DNA from 2 places in the Streptomyces sp. ITFR-6 genome. Region 2 is predicted to be linked to the other one. Evidence: predicted binding sites of a transcription regulator. Region 2 holds the regulator's gene; the other holds the start of a gene.
What was found. The regulator HspR, encoded in region 2, represses chaperone genes until heat shock. The targets are predictions, from matches to a motif close to TTGAGNNNNNNNNNCTCAA.
Positions count from the first base shown of each region.

Region 1: lon (endopeptidase La) is a predicted target of HspR. The motif match lies at 4,257-4,275, and genes of this name have one in related genera.

Region 1 covers NZ_CP134612.1:2,505,334-2,513,091, forward strand. Annotated here, with positions in the region: gene RLT59_RS11080 (lysozyme) at 1-719, shown strand, start outside; gene RLT59_RS11085 (polysaccharide deacetylase family protein) at 1,030-1,710, shown strand; gene lon (endopeptidase La) at 1,808-4,234, opposite strand; partial or broken gene RLT59_RS11095 (isochorismatase family protein) at 4,444-5,027, shown strand; gene RLT59_RS11100 (nucleotidyltransferase domain-containing protein) at 5,077-5,895, shown strand; gene RLT59_RS11105 (spermidine synthase family protein) at 6,011-6,703, shown strand; gene RLT59_RS11110 (response regulator transcription factor) at 6,939-7,676, shown strand; gene RLT59_RS11115 (HAMP domain-containing sensor histidine kinase) at 7,673-7,758, shown strand, end outside.
Region 2 covers NZ_CP134612.1:4,412,902-4,420,659, reverse strand. Annotated here, with positions in the region: gene RLT59_RS20110 (helix-turn-helix transcriptional regulator) at 1-367, shown strand, start outside; gene RLT59_RS20105 (helix-turn-helix transcriptional regulator) at 549-1,478, shown strand; gene RLT59_RS20100 (heat shock protein transcriptional repressor HspR) at 1,483-1,929, opposite strand; gene dnaJ (molecular chaperone DnaJ) at 1,931-3,124, opposite strand; gene grpE (nucleotide exchange factor GrpE) at 3,248-3,907, opposite strand; gene dnaK (molecular chaperone DnaK) at 3,904-5,763, opposite strand; gene RLT59_RS20080 (sugar transferase) at 6,121-6,897, shown strand; gene RLT59_RS20075 ((Fe-S)-binding protein) at 7,012-7,758, shown strand, end outside.

The DNA of each region.
Region 1 (7,758 bases), 1.9 Mb from region 2:
ACCCCACGAAGCCCGCCAGGGGCTCGGCCACCATGGGCATGGGCGTCGTCGCCCACGACGGCCGGGGCGGGCTGCCGGCCGACACCCGTGCCGTGCAGACGGAGGGCGTGGACGTCAGCGGCCACCAGAACGCCGTGAACTGGGCCGCCCTCTGGAGCAGCGGCGTCAAGTGGGCGTACGTCAAGGCGTCCGAGGGCACGTACTACACGAACGAGGACTTCACCCAGCAGTACAACGGTTCGTACAACGTGGGGATGATCCGCGGCTCGTACCACTTCGCCACTCCGGACACCACGAGCGGCGCCGTCCAGGCCAACTACTTCGTCGACCACGGCGGCGGCTGGTCCAAGGACGGCAAGACGCTGCCGGGCGCACTCGACATCGAGTGGAATCCGTACGGCGACCAGTGCTACGGCAAGACCCCGGCCGCGATGGTCTCCTGGATCCGCGACTTCGTGAACACCTACAAGGCGCGCACCGGACGCGACGCGGTCATCTACACCGCGACGAGCTGGTGGCAGACCTGCACGGGCAACAACGCGGGCTTCGGCACCACCAACCCGCTCTGGGTGGCCCGCTACAACACGACGGTCGGCGCGCTCCCGGCCGGCTGGGGCTTCTACACGATGTGGCAGTACACCTCGACCGGCCCCACCGTGGGCGATCACAGCCACTTCAACGGCGCCCTCGACCGCGTACAGGCGCTGGCCAACAGCTGAGCCGTCCCGCCGGGCGGCCGCCCGGCGCACCCTCCCCGCAGAAGAGCCCGGTGACGTACCCCGTCACCGGGCTCTTCCCGTTCCGCGCCCCTGACCAGGCATGAAGCCACAATCCGCCTCAGGGGAAGGCAGGCACCCCCGCTATACACGCCATGTATACGCGGTGTGTATAGTCCCTCCGGGCGCACGCCGAGTGCGCCAATCAGTCAAGAAGGAGTGACTCGCCTTGCCCAGTAGGACGAAGTCGATCGGTACGGGGTTGGCCGTCACCCTTGTGACGGCCCTCACCCTCACGCTCAGCGGCTGCTCGATGGAGACCACCGCCCCCGGTTCCGCCCGCGCCGACGCCGCCTCCGACTCCAAGGGGTCTTTCGGCCCGGTGGACTGCCGCAAGGCCAAGTGCATAGCCCTGACGTTCGACGCGGGCCCGGCCGAGGACACCCCCCACCTGCTGGACATCCTCAAGAAGGAGAAGATCCACGCGACCTTCTTCCTGCTGGGCAAGAACCATGTGAAGAAGCACCCGGACACGGTCCGCCGGATCGAGGCCGAGGGTCATGAGGTGGCCAACCACACGTGGTCGCACGAGATCCTGACGGACAAGAGGCCCGCCCAGATACGCGCCGAGCTGGAGAAGACGCAGGACGCGATAGCGGCGATCACCGGCAAGAAGCCGAGGCTGATGCGGCCGCCGCAGGGCCGCACCGACGACACCGTCTCCAACATCAGCAAGGACCTGGGGCTCTCCCAGATCCTGTGGAGCGCCACCGCCAAGGACTACTCGACGACCGACTCCGCGCTGATCAAGAAGCGGATACTCGACCAGGCGAGCAAGGACGGCATCATCCTGCTGCACGACATCTACAAGGGCTCGGTGCCCGCGGTGCCGGGCATCATCGACGCGCTGAAGAAGCAGGGCTACATCTTCGTGACGGTCCCCCAGCTGATGGCGCCCGCCGAGCCGGTCCCGGGCACGATCTACCGCCCGTAGAACCTCCCGTACGCGAAACGGCCCGCCTCCCCGGAAGGGGAGACAGGCCGTCCGTACCGGCCGTGTACGTGGTGCCGCGTCCGTCACGCCGTGGCACTCACGCCGCGGCCGGGATCCTCCGCTCCGCCAGGGCCGAGGCCGGGGCGAGGGCGATCTCCAACACCTGGCGGACGTCGGTGACCGGGTGGACCTCCAGGGTCTCCAGCACCTCGGCGGGGACGTCGTCCAGATCCGCCTCGTTGCGCTGCGGGATCACCACGGTGGTGATGCCCGCGCGGTGGGCGGCGAGCAGCTTCTGCTTCAGACCGCCGATCGGCAGTACCCGTCCGGTCAGCGACACCTCACCGGTCATCGCCACATCCGTGCGGACCAGCCGTCCGGAGAGCAGCGAGGCCAGCGCGGTCGTCAGGGTGATGCCGGCGCTCGGGCCGTCCTTGGGGACCGCGCCCGCCGGGAAGTGGATGTGCACGCCCCGGTCCTTGAGGTCCGCGACCGGCAGCTCCAGCTCCGCGCCGTGCGAGCGCAGGAAGCTCAGCGCGATCTGCGCGGACTCCTTCATGACGTCACCGAGCTGGCCGGTGAGGGTCAGTCCGGAAGCGCCGGTCTCCGGGTCGGCGAGCGAGGCCTCGACGAAGAGGACGTCACCCCCGGCACCGGTCACCGCGAGCCCGGTGGCCACGCCCGGCACCGCGGTGCGGCGCTCGGCCGGGTCCTGGGCGGACTCGGGGACGTGGTGCGGCCGCCCGATCAGACCGCGCAGGTCCTCGTCGGTCACCGTGAACGGGAGTTCCCGGTCGCCCAGCTCGTGCTGGGCCGCGACCTTGCGCAGCAGCCGGGCTACGGAACGCTCCAGGTTCCGCACGCCGGCCTCGCGGGTGTACTCGCCGGCCAGCTTGCGCAGGGCGGACTCGTCGAGGGTGACCTCGTCCTGCTCCAGGCCGGCCCGCTCCAGCTGGCGCGGGAGCAGGTGGTCGCGGGCGATGACGACCTTCTCGTCCTCGGTGTAGCCGTCGAGCCTGACCAGTTCCATCCGGTCGAGCAGGGCTTCCGGGATCGCTTCCAGGACGTTGGCGGTGGCCAGGAAGACGACGTCGCTGAGGTCGAGTTCGACCTCCAGGTAGTGGTCGCGGAAGGTGTGGTTCTGGGCCGGGTCGAGCACTTCGAGGAGGGCCGCGGCCGGGTCGCCCCGGTAGTCGGAGCCGACCTTGTCGATCTCGTCGAGCAGGACGACCGGGTTCATCGAACCGGCCTCCTTGATGGCGCGGACGATGCGTCCGGGCAGCGCGCCGACGTAGGTGCGCCGGTGGCCGCGGATCTCCGCCTCGTCCCGGACGCCGCCGAGCGCGACGCGGACGAACTCGCGGCCCATGGCGTGCGCGACGGATTCACCGAGCGAGGTCTTGCCCACGCCGGGCGGACCGACCAGGGCCAGCACCGCACCCCCGCGCCGCCCGCCGACCACGCCGAGACCGCGGTCCGCGCGCCGCTTGCGCACCGCGAGGTACTCGGTGATGCGCTCCTTCACGTCCTGGAGGCCCGCGTGTTCTGCGTCCAGGATCTCCTGGGCGCCCTTGATGTCGTAGGCGTCCTCGGTCCGCACGGTCCACGGCAGTTCGAGGACAGTGTCGAGCCAGGTCCTGATCCAGGAGCCCTCGGGGCTCTGGTCGGAGGAGCGCTCCAGCTTGTCGACCTCCTTCAGCGCGGCCTCGCGGACGTGCTCGGGAAGGTCGGCGGCCTCGACGCGGGCCCGGTAGTCGTCGGACTCGTCGCCGGAGCCGGAGTCGCCGTTGAGTTCGGAGAGCTCCTTGCGGACGGCGTCGAGCTGGCGCCGCAGCAGGAACTCGCGCTGCTGCTTGTCGACGCCCTCCTGGACGTCCTTGGCGATGGACTCCGCGACGTCCTGCTCCGCGAGGTGTTCACCGAGCCACTGGATGGCGAGCTTCAGCCTGGCGACCGGATCCGCGGTCTCCAGCAGCCGCACCTTCTGGGCGGTGGTCAGGAAGGGGGAGTATCCGGAGTTGTCGGCGAGCGCGGAGATGTCCTCGATCTGCTGGACCCGGTCCACGACCTGCCAGGCGCCGCGCTGCTTCAGCCAGCTGGTGGCGAGCGCCTTGTACTCCTTGGCCAGCTCGGCGACGGATCCCGGAAGGGGGTCGGGGGCCGACCCGTCGACCCGGGTGCCCTCCACCCAGAGCGCGGAGCCCGGTCCGTTGGTGCCGGCGCCGATCCGTACCCGGTCGCGGCCCCGGATGAGCGCGCCGAGGTCTCCGTCGGAGAGCCGTCCCACCTGTTCCACGGTGCCGATGACACCGATGCCGGTGTAGGTGCCGTCGATGCGCGGGACGAGCAGCACCTCCGGCTTGCCGCCGCCCTCGCGGGCGACGGCCTGTGCGGACTCCACAGCGGCGCGTACGTCGGTGTCGGACAGGTCCAGAGGCACCACCATCCCGGGCAGCACGACCTCGTCGTCGAGCGGCAGCACAGGCAGGGTGAGCGGTGTGACCGCGTCGGACTCAGTAGCCATGATCTCCCCTTCGGCAGTCAAGTTGAGCTATGCAGACTCAATGCTCATGAGCTGCCCGATGTTCCCCAAGCCGTGTTCGCTGTGAGCGATCAGGAACGCGGCCAGGAGCGCGATCGGGAACGACTGCCTCCGCATGCCCTTCGTGCAACACGGGAGAGCGCCCGTGAAATCCCCTGGAAGGCGGCGGCCGTGCCGGACAGGATGACGCCATGAACGATTCCGCTTCCCCCGCGCAGGCCCTGCTGGTCGTCGACGTCCAGAAGGCGGGGGTGACGGGTGACCGGGCGGTGCCCGGCGCGGCCGGACTCCTGGAGCGGGTGGCGGAGCTGATCGCACGGGCCCGGAGCGGCGGCGCGCTGGTCGTGCACCTCCAGAACGACGGCGCGCCCGGCTCGGGCGACGAGCCGCACACCCCGGGCTGGGCGCTGCACCTGCCCGTCGAGGCCGGCCCCGGGGAGGTGGTGATCCGCAAGACCAGGGACGACGGCTTCGCGGGCACCCCGCTGGGAGAGCTGCTGAGCGGTGCCGGGGCCCGGTCGCTCGCGGTGTGCGGGGTGATGTCGGAGATGTGCGTCCAGGCCACCGCCCGTACCGCCCTGGCCCTGGGCCACCGGGTCGTGCTGCCGTACGACGCCCACGCGACGCAGGACATCCCGGCCGCCCCGGCATCAGCGCCGCCGTCCCGGCCGCCGTGGTGTCCCGGGTCGCGGCGTCGCCGATCAGCGGCGATGCCGAGGTCACCGTGGCGGCCGCGGACGTGACGTTCGCCGCCCCGCCGTCACCTCCGCGCTGAGCCCGGAAAAGCGTTCGGCGCGGCCCCGGCGACAGGGCAGAGTGCCCGTATGAACGAAGACAGAGGGCTGGAACCGGACGGCACGATCGCCCGCGAGGGCTCGCTGAGCCGGGTACCCGAGCGGTTCGCGCCGGTCGTGGCGGCCGCCCGGTCCCGTATCTCCGAGGTCTTCGGCCCCGACCGGCTGGACAGCGCCTACATCTACGGCAGCATTCCGCGCGGCACGGCCGTTCCCGGCGTCTCCGACCTGGATCTGCAACTGGTCCTGCACGCCGGACCCGCCGGGGCGGACCGGGAGGATGCCGACGCCGTCGAGGCCGGACTCGACGCCTCGTTCGAGGAGATCGACGGCGTCGGCATCCTGCTGTCCGGCAGGGACACCGTGCTCAGCGACCTCGAACGCCACGACCTGGGCTTCTTCATCGCCTGCCTGTGCACCCCGCTGCTCGGCGACGACCTCGCCGGGCGGCCGCCGCGCTACCGGCCGAGCTCGCTGCTCGCCCGGGAGACCAACGGCGACCTGTGCCTGCTGCTGCCCGGCTGGCACGAGCGGGCGGCCGGGGCCACGACGGACTCCGAACGCCGCGCCATGAGCCGCCGCGTCGCCCGCCGGATCGTACGGACGGGCTTCACGCTGGTGATGCCCAGGTGGGGCGGCTGGACCAGCGAATTGGCCGAGTGCGCCGAACTCTTCGCCCGTTACTACCCGCAGTTGCCCGAGCGGGCCGAGCAGATGCGGCTCGCCGCCCGTACGGGCCGCACCCCGACCGCCGACCCGGCCGTCCTGTCGGTCCTCGTCGACGACCTCGCCCCGTGGCTGGCGGCCGAGCACATCGCGGTGCACGGCGAGAAGGCCCCGCGCCCCTGACCGCGCCGCGAGCCGGGCACCCCGCTGGCCCCGGCACCGCCGCTCGGGCCAGGATGGGCCCGACACCGACCGGCGGTGACCGCACCCGCCGACCAACCCACCGGAGACCCGCGCCATGCACCCCACCTACGGCCCCGACGCCCTCGCCCCCGTCACCCTCGACCGCCGCGAGGGACCGTACGGGGAGGTCGTCCTGCGCAGGCGGGGCGACGACTTCGAGATCATCGCCAACGGGTGCTTCCTGATGGACACCTCGGACGGGCGCTCGGAGCGGCTGCTGATCGACGCCGCCCTCGCCGCGCTGCCCGCGGACCGGCCGGCCCCGGCGGTGCTCATCGGCGGCCTCGGGGTCGGGTTCTCGCTCGCGCGGGCCGCCGCAGAACCGCGCTGGGGCCGGATCGCGGTGGTGGAGCGGGAACAGGCCATCGTGGACTGGCACCTGGGCGGGCCGCTGGCCGGGATCTCGGGAGAGGCGCTGGCCGATCCCCGGGCCGGGATCCTGACGGCGGATCTCGTCGCCCATCTCCGTACCACTACGGAACGTTACGACGCACTGTGTCTGGACATCGACAACGGGCCGGACTGGACGGTGACGGAGGACAACGGAAACCTCTACTCCCCCGCCGGTCTGGCCGACTGCCTCCGGTGCCTCACGCCCGGCGGAGTGCTCGCGGTGTGGTCCGCGCAACCGTCCGCCGAATTCGAGGAAGCCCTGCGCGATGCCGGATTCCATGGGGTTCGGACCGAAGAGGTAGGCGTTGCCCGAGGTGTGCCGGACGTGGTCCATCTCGCAATTCGCACCGACTGAGATTCCCCCGCCTGGTATCCGGGCCCCCGGGACGCCCGGGGGCCAAGCCCCACAAGAGCGACACTCCACCTCCTTCGCGCGGTCCGCGCACCCCCACGCCCTTGCACCCTGCGTAGCCGGGAACGGCCCGCTGCCTTTACGCTGCTGACCGATAACGGGATCTCCCGCGAAATTCACAAGCGATAACCGTGCGTCCGGGGGAATGGCCCCCGCGAGAACGGGCAGGGGCGGGGCGATGGAACAGACACACACCACCCACAACGGTGTCGCGGCCACCCCTGGCGCGCAGCGCCGGGTGCTGGTGGTCGAGGACGACGCGACGATCGTCGATGCCATTTCCGCCCGGCTGCGGGCGGAGGGCTTCCTGGTACAGACCGCGCTCGACGGCCCCGCGGCCGTGGACGCGGCCGAGGCCTGGCAGCCGGATCTGATGGTGCTCGACATCATGCTCCCCGGTTTCGACGGGCTGGAGGTCTGCCGCCGGGTGCAGGCACAGCGCCCGGTGCCGGTCCTGATGCTGACCGCCAGGGACGACGAGACCGACATGCTCGTCGGGCTCGGGGTCGGCGCCGACGACTACATGACCAAGCCGTTCTCCATGCGCGAGCTGGCGGCCCGGGTGCACGTCCTGCTGCGCCGCGTCGAGCGGGCCGCGCTGGCCGCCGTGACGCCGCGCAGCGGAATACTGCGCCTCGGCGAGCTGGAGATCGACCACGCGCAGCGCCGGGTGCGGGTGCGGGCGGACGACGTCCACCTGACGCCGACCGAGTTCGACCTGCTGGTCTGCCTGGCCAACACGCCGCGCGCGGTGCTGTCCCGCGAGCAGCTGCTGGCCGAGGTCTGGGACTGGGCGGACGCCTCGGGCACCCGTACCGTCGACAGCCACATCAAGGCGCTGCGCCGGAAGATCGGCGCGGAGCGCATCCGTACCGTGCACGGTGTCGGCTACGCCCTGGAGACCCCAGCGCCATGACCGCGCCCGGACCGGGGCTGCGGCCGTTCTCGATCAAGGCCAAGCTGGGCACCCTCGTCGTGGTCTCGGTCTTCATCACGAC
Region 2 (7,758 bases):
CATCTGCGACGAGACCGTAGCGTTCATCCCGGTCCAGGACGACCTGCCCGTCGCCCTGGAACTACGACATCCGGCACTGGTCGCCTATCTGACGAAGGTCTTCGAACAACTCTGGCGCCGGGCCGTCCCGCTGGACGAGGCGGCTCCGTACGACCCGGCCCGCGACGGCATCACAGGCGTCCAGCGCGCCATCGCCACGCTGCTGATCGAGGGGCACGTCGACGAAGCGATAGCCCGTCGGCTCGGCATGAACGTCCGCACCTGCCGCGCCCATGTCGCCAAGCTGTCCGCCGTGCTGGGAAGCACGAGCCGCGCCCAACTCGGCTACTTGATCGCCCAGTCGGGAATCCTCGATCAGGACTCCTGACCGGCCGGCACTCCAGAGGCCCCCACCCCGGGCCGGAGATGTGGCCACGCGGCCGTGGAGCCATGGTCACCATCCCGATCGGGCGGGAGAGTTTCCGGCTCCCCCGCAACACCCACAGTGGACCGCGCACTACGCTGCCACCACCGTCATCTTGCTGCACTGCCGAAAGTGGGGGGCACGAATGGGCGGAGATGAGGACACACCGGCGCACGCCCACGAGGACCGTGCGCTGTGCGACACGGCGGTCGACATCTACACCGAGGCGCTGAGCGCGGGACGGATACCCCGGACCGCCATCGAACCGGCGCCCTGTCTCACCGAGCTGGCGCTGGTCCACCCCGACCCGCAGGACGAGGCCTGGGTACGTCCCGTGCCGCCCTCCGCCGCCCTGGCCCATCTCCTGCAGCCCGTCGTGCGGGAGATCCACGAACGCCTCAGCCTCTCGGCCGCCCTGGCCGACTCGCTGGCACCACTGACGACCGTGGCCAGTACGGACCCCAACCTCGCCATCACCGTCCTCGAAGGCCTGCCCCTGATCGACGCCGCCGTCCAGAACGCGACGGAGAGCGCCACGGAGGAGATCCGGACGCTGCAGCCGGGCAGCACCCGACCGCCCGACCAGCTCCAGAGGGCCCTGTCGCGGGCCAGGCTGACCCTGGAGCGGGGCACGCCGCTCCGGCACATCTACCAGCACCCCGTCCGCCGTGCCTTCATCCCGGCCAACGCCGCGCGTGATGTCGCGCTGGAGATCCGGCACCCCGCGCTGGTCCGCTATCTGATCCAGATGTACGAAGTCCTGTGGGCGCAGGCCATCCCGCTCACGGAGCCGCTTCCGGCCGCTCCGGCCGGCACCTCGGTCACCGCCGTCCAGCTCAGCGTCGCCCGCCTCCTGGTCGAGGGCCACACCGACCAGGTCGTGGCCGGAAAGCTCGGCATCAGCGTCCGCACCTGCCGCGCCCACGTCTCCAAGCTCATGCAGACGCTCAACGCCACCAGCCGCACCCAGCTCGGCGCCCTGCTCGTCCGCTCGGGGATCGCCGGGACCCGGCCGGGACAACGCGAGGGCCCGCCGCCCCGCGCGAGCGGGACGACGGGCCTCGGGGAGTGCTGAGGTACTACTCCTTGGGCCGCTTGGGCCGCCAGACCACCAGTGCGCTGGTGTGCTGCACGTCCTGGTACGGCACCAGATCGCGCCGGTAGGAGGCGTGCACCTGGGCCTCGCGCTGCTGGAGCGCCGCGTCCGCGCCGTCCACGGCCGCCGAGAGCTCGGCGATCCGCTGCTGGAGCGCGGCGACCTGGTTCTCCAGCTCGATGATGCGCTTGATGCCGGCCAGGTTGATGCCCTCGTCCTGCGACAGCTGCTGCACGGTGCGCAGCAGCTCGATGTCGCGGGCCGAGTAGCGCCTGCCGCGCCCGGCCGTGCGGTCGGGAGAGACCAGGCCGAGGCGGTCGTACTGGCGCAGCGTCTGGGGATGCAGTCCCGAGAGCTGGGCCGCGATCGAGATCACGTACACCGGGGACTCATCGGTCAGCTGGTACGGATTACGTCGGCGGCCGTCCATCTCAAGCTCCCTTCGCTGCCTGGAACAGCTCCGCCCGCGGGTCCTGGTCCGCGGTGGCCTTGCGATAGGCCTCCAGGGCGTCCCTGGCGTCCGTGCCCAGGTCCTTGGGGACCACGACCTCCACGGTGACCAGGAGGTCGCCGCGGCTGCCGTCCTTGCGCACCGCGCCCTTGCCCCGGGCGCGCATGGTGCGCCCGTTGGGCGTGCCGGCCGGCAGTTTCAGGGTGACCGGAGGTCCGCCGAGGGTGGGCACCTTCACCTCGCCGCCGAGCGCCGCCTCCGTGAAGGTGACGGGCACGGTGACCGTGAGGTTGTCGCCCTTGCGGCCGAAGACCGGGTGGGCGTCGACGTGGACGATGACGTAGAGGTCACCGGCCGGTCCGCCGCGCTCGCCCGGACTGCCCTTGCCGCGCAGCCGGATCCGCTGGCCGTCGGAGACGCCCGCCGGGATCCGCACCTGCATGGTGCGGGAGGACTTCGCCCGGCCGCTGCCCTTGCAGACGTCGCAGGGGTCCTGGGCGATGAGGCCCCGGCCCTTGCAGTCCACGCAGGGATCGGTGAGCGAGAATCCGCCGCCGGTGCCGCGCGAGACCTGTCCGGTGCCGACGCAGGTCGGGCAGACCCTGGGGGTGCCGTTCTTGTCGCCGGTGCCGGAGCACGCCTTGCAGGGCGCCTGGCTGGACATCCGCAGCGGGACCGTGGCCCCGTCGACCGCCTCGGTGAAGCTGAGCGTCACCTCGGACTCGATGTCCTGGCCGCGGCGCGGCTGCACCCGGGTGCCGGCGCCGCCGCCCCGGTTGAAGAGGCCGCCGAACACGTCGCCCAGGCCGCCGCCACCGCCGCCGAAGCCGCCGGCTCCGCCGCCCTGGCCGCCGCCCGGGGTGCCTCCGAAGAGGTCGCCCAGGTCGAAGTTGAAGTTGCCGCCACCGCTGCCGGGTCCGGGGCGGAAGCCGCCGTTGCCGAAGAGGGCGCGGGCCTCGTCGTACTCCTTGCGCTTCTTGGTGTCACCGAGGATGTCGTTGGCCTCGGAGATCTCCTTGAAGCGCTCCTCCGCCTTGTTGTCACCCTTGTTGGCGTCCGGGTGGAACTCGCGGGCGAGCTTCCGGTACGCCTTCTTGATCTCGGCGTCCGTGGCGTCCTTCGGGACGCCGAGAACCTTGTAGTAGTCCTTCTCGACGAAGTCCTTCGTACTCATCGACGTCCCTCCTTCCGGACGACCGGCCCGGGGCCTCGCGTACGGATCCGGCCGCTGTGCGGCGTGATCCGTACGCGAGGCCCGGTGGCCGGGCGGTGTGCTGCCAGGTGGTCGGACGGAATGTCAGACCTCCTCGCCGCCACCGCTCTCCTCGTCGGCTGCCTGCTCTTCTTTCGCGTCCTTCGCGGCCGCGGGCGTCGCCCCCGGCTGGGGTTCGGCCACCGCCACCCGTGCGGGACGGATGGTGCGCTCGCCGATCCGGTACCCGGGCTGCAGGATCGCCACGCAGGTCGTCTCCGTGACGTCCGGCGCGTACGAGTGCATCAGGGCCTCGTGGATCGTCGGGTCGAAGGGCTCGCCCTCCTTGCCGAACTGCTGGAGGCCGAGCTTGGCGACGACCGTCTCCAGCGATTCGGCCACCGACTTGAACCCGCCCAGCAGCTCGCCGTGCTCCCGGGCCCGGCCGACGTCGTCGAGCACGGGCAGCAGCTCGGACAGGAGACCCGCGACCGCGATCTCCTTGACCGTGACCCGGTCCCGCTCCACGCGGCGGCGGTAGTTCTGGTACTCGGCCTGGAGCCGCTGGAGGTCTGCGGTGCGCTCGGAGAGCGCGGTGCGGACCTGGTCCAGCTGTGCCGTCAGACCGGCTGTCTCGTTCGCGTCCCCGGCGGGGGCCGCCGCCTCCTCCGAAGAGGGGGTGGCGGCCTCCGTCCCGGCGTCTTCAGGGGTGGCGCCGGAGGGGACGTCGGGCTTCTCCTCGAAGCCCGGAGTCTCCTCGGTCACGCCGCACCGCCCTTGGTGTCCTTCTCGTCGTCGACGATCTCGGCGTCGACGACATCGTCCTGGCCGTCGGCCTGGGCCTGCTCGGCACCCGGCTGGCCCTCGGCCTGCGGGCCGCCCTCGGCCTGGGCGTTGGCGTACATCGCCTGGCCCAGCTTCTGGGAGACGGCCGCGACCTTCTCGGTGGCGGTACGGATCTCGGCGGTGTCCTCGCCCTTGAGCTTCTCCTTCAGCTCGGTGAGCGCGGTCTCCACCTCCGTCTTCACGTCACCGGGGACCTTGTCCTCGTTGTCCTTGAGGAACTTCTCCGTCTGGTAGACGAGCTGCTCGCCCTGGTTGCGCGACTCGGCGGCCTCGCGGCGGCGGTGGTCCTCGTCCGCGTACTGCTCGGCCTCTTCGCGCATCCGGTTGACCTCGTCCTTCGGCAGCGAGGAGCCACCGGTGACGGTCATCTTCTGCTCCTTGCCGGTGCCGAGGTCCTTGGCAGCGACGTGCATGATGCCGTTGGCGTCGATGTCGAACGCGACCTCGATCTGCGGCACGCCGCGCGGGGCCGGCGGCAGACCGGTCAGCTCGAACATCCCGAGCTTCTTGTTGTACGCCGCGATCTCGCGCTCGCCCTGGTAGACCTGGATCTGCACGGACGGCTGGTTGTCCTCGGCCGTCGTGAAGATCTCGGAACGCTTGGTCGGGATCGTGGTGTTGCGCTCGATGAGCTTCGTCATGATCCCTCCCTTGGTCTCGATACCGAGGGACAGCGGGGTCACGTCGAGGAGCAGGACGTCCTTGACCTCGCCCTTGAGGACACCGGCCTGGAGCGAGGCGCCGATGGCGACGACCTCGTCCGGGTTCACACCCTTGTTGGCGTCCTGGCCGCCCGTGAGCTCCTTGACGAGCTCGGCGACGGCCGGCATACGGGTCGAGCCACCGACGAGAACGACGTGGTCGATCTCGGAGAGCTGGATGCCCGCGTCCTTGATGACGTTGTGGAACGGGTTCTTGCAGCGGTCCAGGAGGTCCGCGGTGAGCTGCTGGAACTGCGAGCGCGTGAGCTTCTCGTCCAGGTGCAGCGGGCCCTCGGCCGACGCCGTGATGTACGGCAGGTTGATCGTGGTCTCCGTCGAGGACGACAGCTCGATCTTCGCCTTCTCCGCGGCCTCGCGGAGACGCTGGAGAGCCATCTTGTCCTTGGACAGGTCCACGCCGTGCCCGTTGGCGAACTGCTTCACCAGGTAGTCGACGACGCGCTGGTCCCAGTCGTCACCACCGAGGTTGTTGTCACCGTTGGTGGCCTTCACCTCGACGACGCCGTCACCGATCTCCAGGAGCGACACGTCGAAGGTGCCGCCACCGAGGTCGAAGACGAGGATCGTCTGGTCGTCCTTGTCGAGCCCGTACGCCAGCGCGGCGGCCGTCGGCTCGTTGACGATACGCAGGACGTTCAGGCCCGCGATCTCGCCGGCCTCCTTCGTCGCCTGACGCTCGGAGTCGTTGAAGTACGCCGGAACGGTGATCACCGCGTCGGCGACCTTCTCGCCCAGGTACGACTCGGCGTCACGCTTCAGCTTCTGCAGGATGAAGGCGCTCATCTGCTGCGGGTTGAAGCTCTTGCCGTCCAGGTCGATCTTCCAGTCAGTGCCCATGTGGCGCTTGACGGAGCGGATGGTCCTGTCGACGTTCGTCACTGCCTGGCGCTTGGCGACCTCGCCGACCAGAACCTCGCCGTTCTTCGCGAAGGCGACGACGGACGGCGTGGTCCTGGCGCCTTCGGCGTTGGTGATGACGGTGGGCTCGCCGCCTTCGAGAACGCTGACGACGGAGTTAGTCGTGCCCAGGTCGATGCCGACCGCACGTGCCATTTCAATTCCTCCAACTGACTACTTGAGTGGATCTGACTCAAGGATGCATGACATCGCTCCCGGAGTCAACAGACCTGAGTCGAGGCGACTCAACTAACATGCACACACTTCGCGCCACCAGCGAATTGCCCATCTCTGTGACGGCGGACACGCATCGGGCACACGCCTCATACGCGCCACATCGGACGAATCCGAGCCGCTCCCCGACGACACCTGCCCGCCTCGCGGGCGACGCACCCCCCACCATCATCGCGCCATGGGATCGTTCTGTCACAAAATGCCGTGAGCCACACAAAACAGGCACTCGACCACCCCAGGCATCCGATACCGGACAGCGACACCAGGCAGGTGCGAACGATGCGGACACAGAGGCCGGGACGACGGCTGCCGCCGAGCCGGAGCCGGCGGCAGACGCGGGGAGAGCGGCAGGGCTGGACTCAGCGGCAGACGCGAGGGCAGCGGCAGGGCTGGACTCAGCGGCCGGGCCCGGCACGGCGGCCCTGGCAGCCACCGCGCCCCTCCCGCACAGCGCGCGCCCGCGCGGCCCTCGCCCGCCTGAGAGCCCTCGCCCCGCCGCACCCCACCGCCAAACGCACCCTGGACCTGCTCCTCGGCTCGGCCCTCCTGCTGCTGGCCGCCCCCGCCCTCGCGGCGGCCGCCCTCACCCTCGCCGTACAGCGGCACCCCGGCGGCGTACTGGACCGCTCCCCTCGCACCGGACCGGCGGGCAGGCCCTTCGTACTGCGGTCACTGCGCACCCGGCGGCTGCGGCTCGACGTGCTCTCCCGGCTGCCGCACGTCGTACGGGGCGAGCTCTCCCTGGTCGGCCCCGAACCGCTCGCGCCGGGCGACGAACGGGGCACGGCCGCCGGTGCGAGAGACTGGCGGCGTGAACTGAAGCCAGGACTGACCGGCCTGGCGCAGGTGCGCCGCCGCTCCACGATGCCGTGGGACGAGGCGGCCCTCCTCGACCAGCACTACGCCGAGCACCGGGGGACCGCCCTGGACCTGGCGATCCTGGCCGAGGCCGTGCACGGTCCGCTGCGCCGGACGGTCCGCGGACTCGCCCGGCGAGGCCAGGTATGCCTGAGCGACACAGATCACCGCCTGCCCAACTACAGCGTGGCGGAATAAGTGGATAGTGTCAGCACAGACTGATTAAGTTACTGCTTAGTAAGCATCTGAGTAACATCCGAGCAATCAGCGATCACCGCTGAATCCCACCCTCGCAGGCCCGAGGAGCCCCCAATGCAACTCGCCGCGATCATCGTGTCGCTGGTGCTGACCGTGGTCGGCGTTGCGCTCATCGCCCGAGCCGTCGCGCAGATCTACCGGTTCGTCACGCTCGGACAGCCGGTCCCGGCCGGCAGCCGCACGGACAACCCGAAACAGCGCACGATCACCCTGGTCAAGGAGTTCCTCGGCCACACCCGGATGAACCGGTGGGGGATCGTCGGCTTCGCGCACTGGTTCGTCGCCATCGGCTTCCTGACACTGCCGCCGACGCTGCTCCAGGCGTACGGACAGCTGTTCAAGGCGGACTGGGTCCTGCCGATCATCGGTGAATGGCTGCCGTTCGAGCTGTACATCGAGTTCATCGGCCTGATGACGACGGTCGGCATTCTCGTGCTGATCGCCATCAGGCTGCTGAACCTGCCCTCCCGGGCCGGCCGCAAGTCGCGGTTCGCGGGCTCCAAGGCCTGGCAGGCGTACTTCGTCGAGTACGTCATCCTCGTCATCGGCCTGGCGATCCTGACCCTGCGCGGACTCGAAGGCGCGATCCACCACGTCGGCGGCTACGAGGCGGCGTACTTCGTCTCGTACCCGCTGGTCCTCGCCTTCAAGGGACTCGCGCTCGGCACGCTGCAGAACCTCATCTACCTCACCGCGATGATCAAGATCGGCGTCTCGCTGATCTGGATGATCACGGTCTCGCTCAACACCAACATGGGTGTCGCCTGGCACCGCTTCCTCGCCTTCCCGAACATCTGGTTC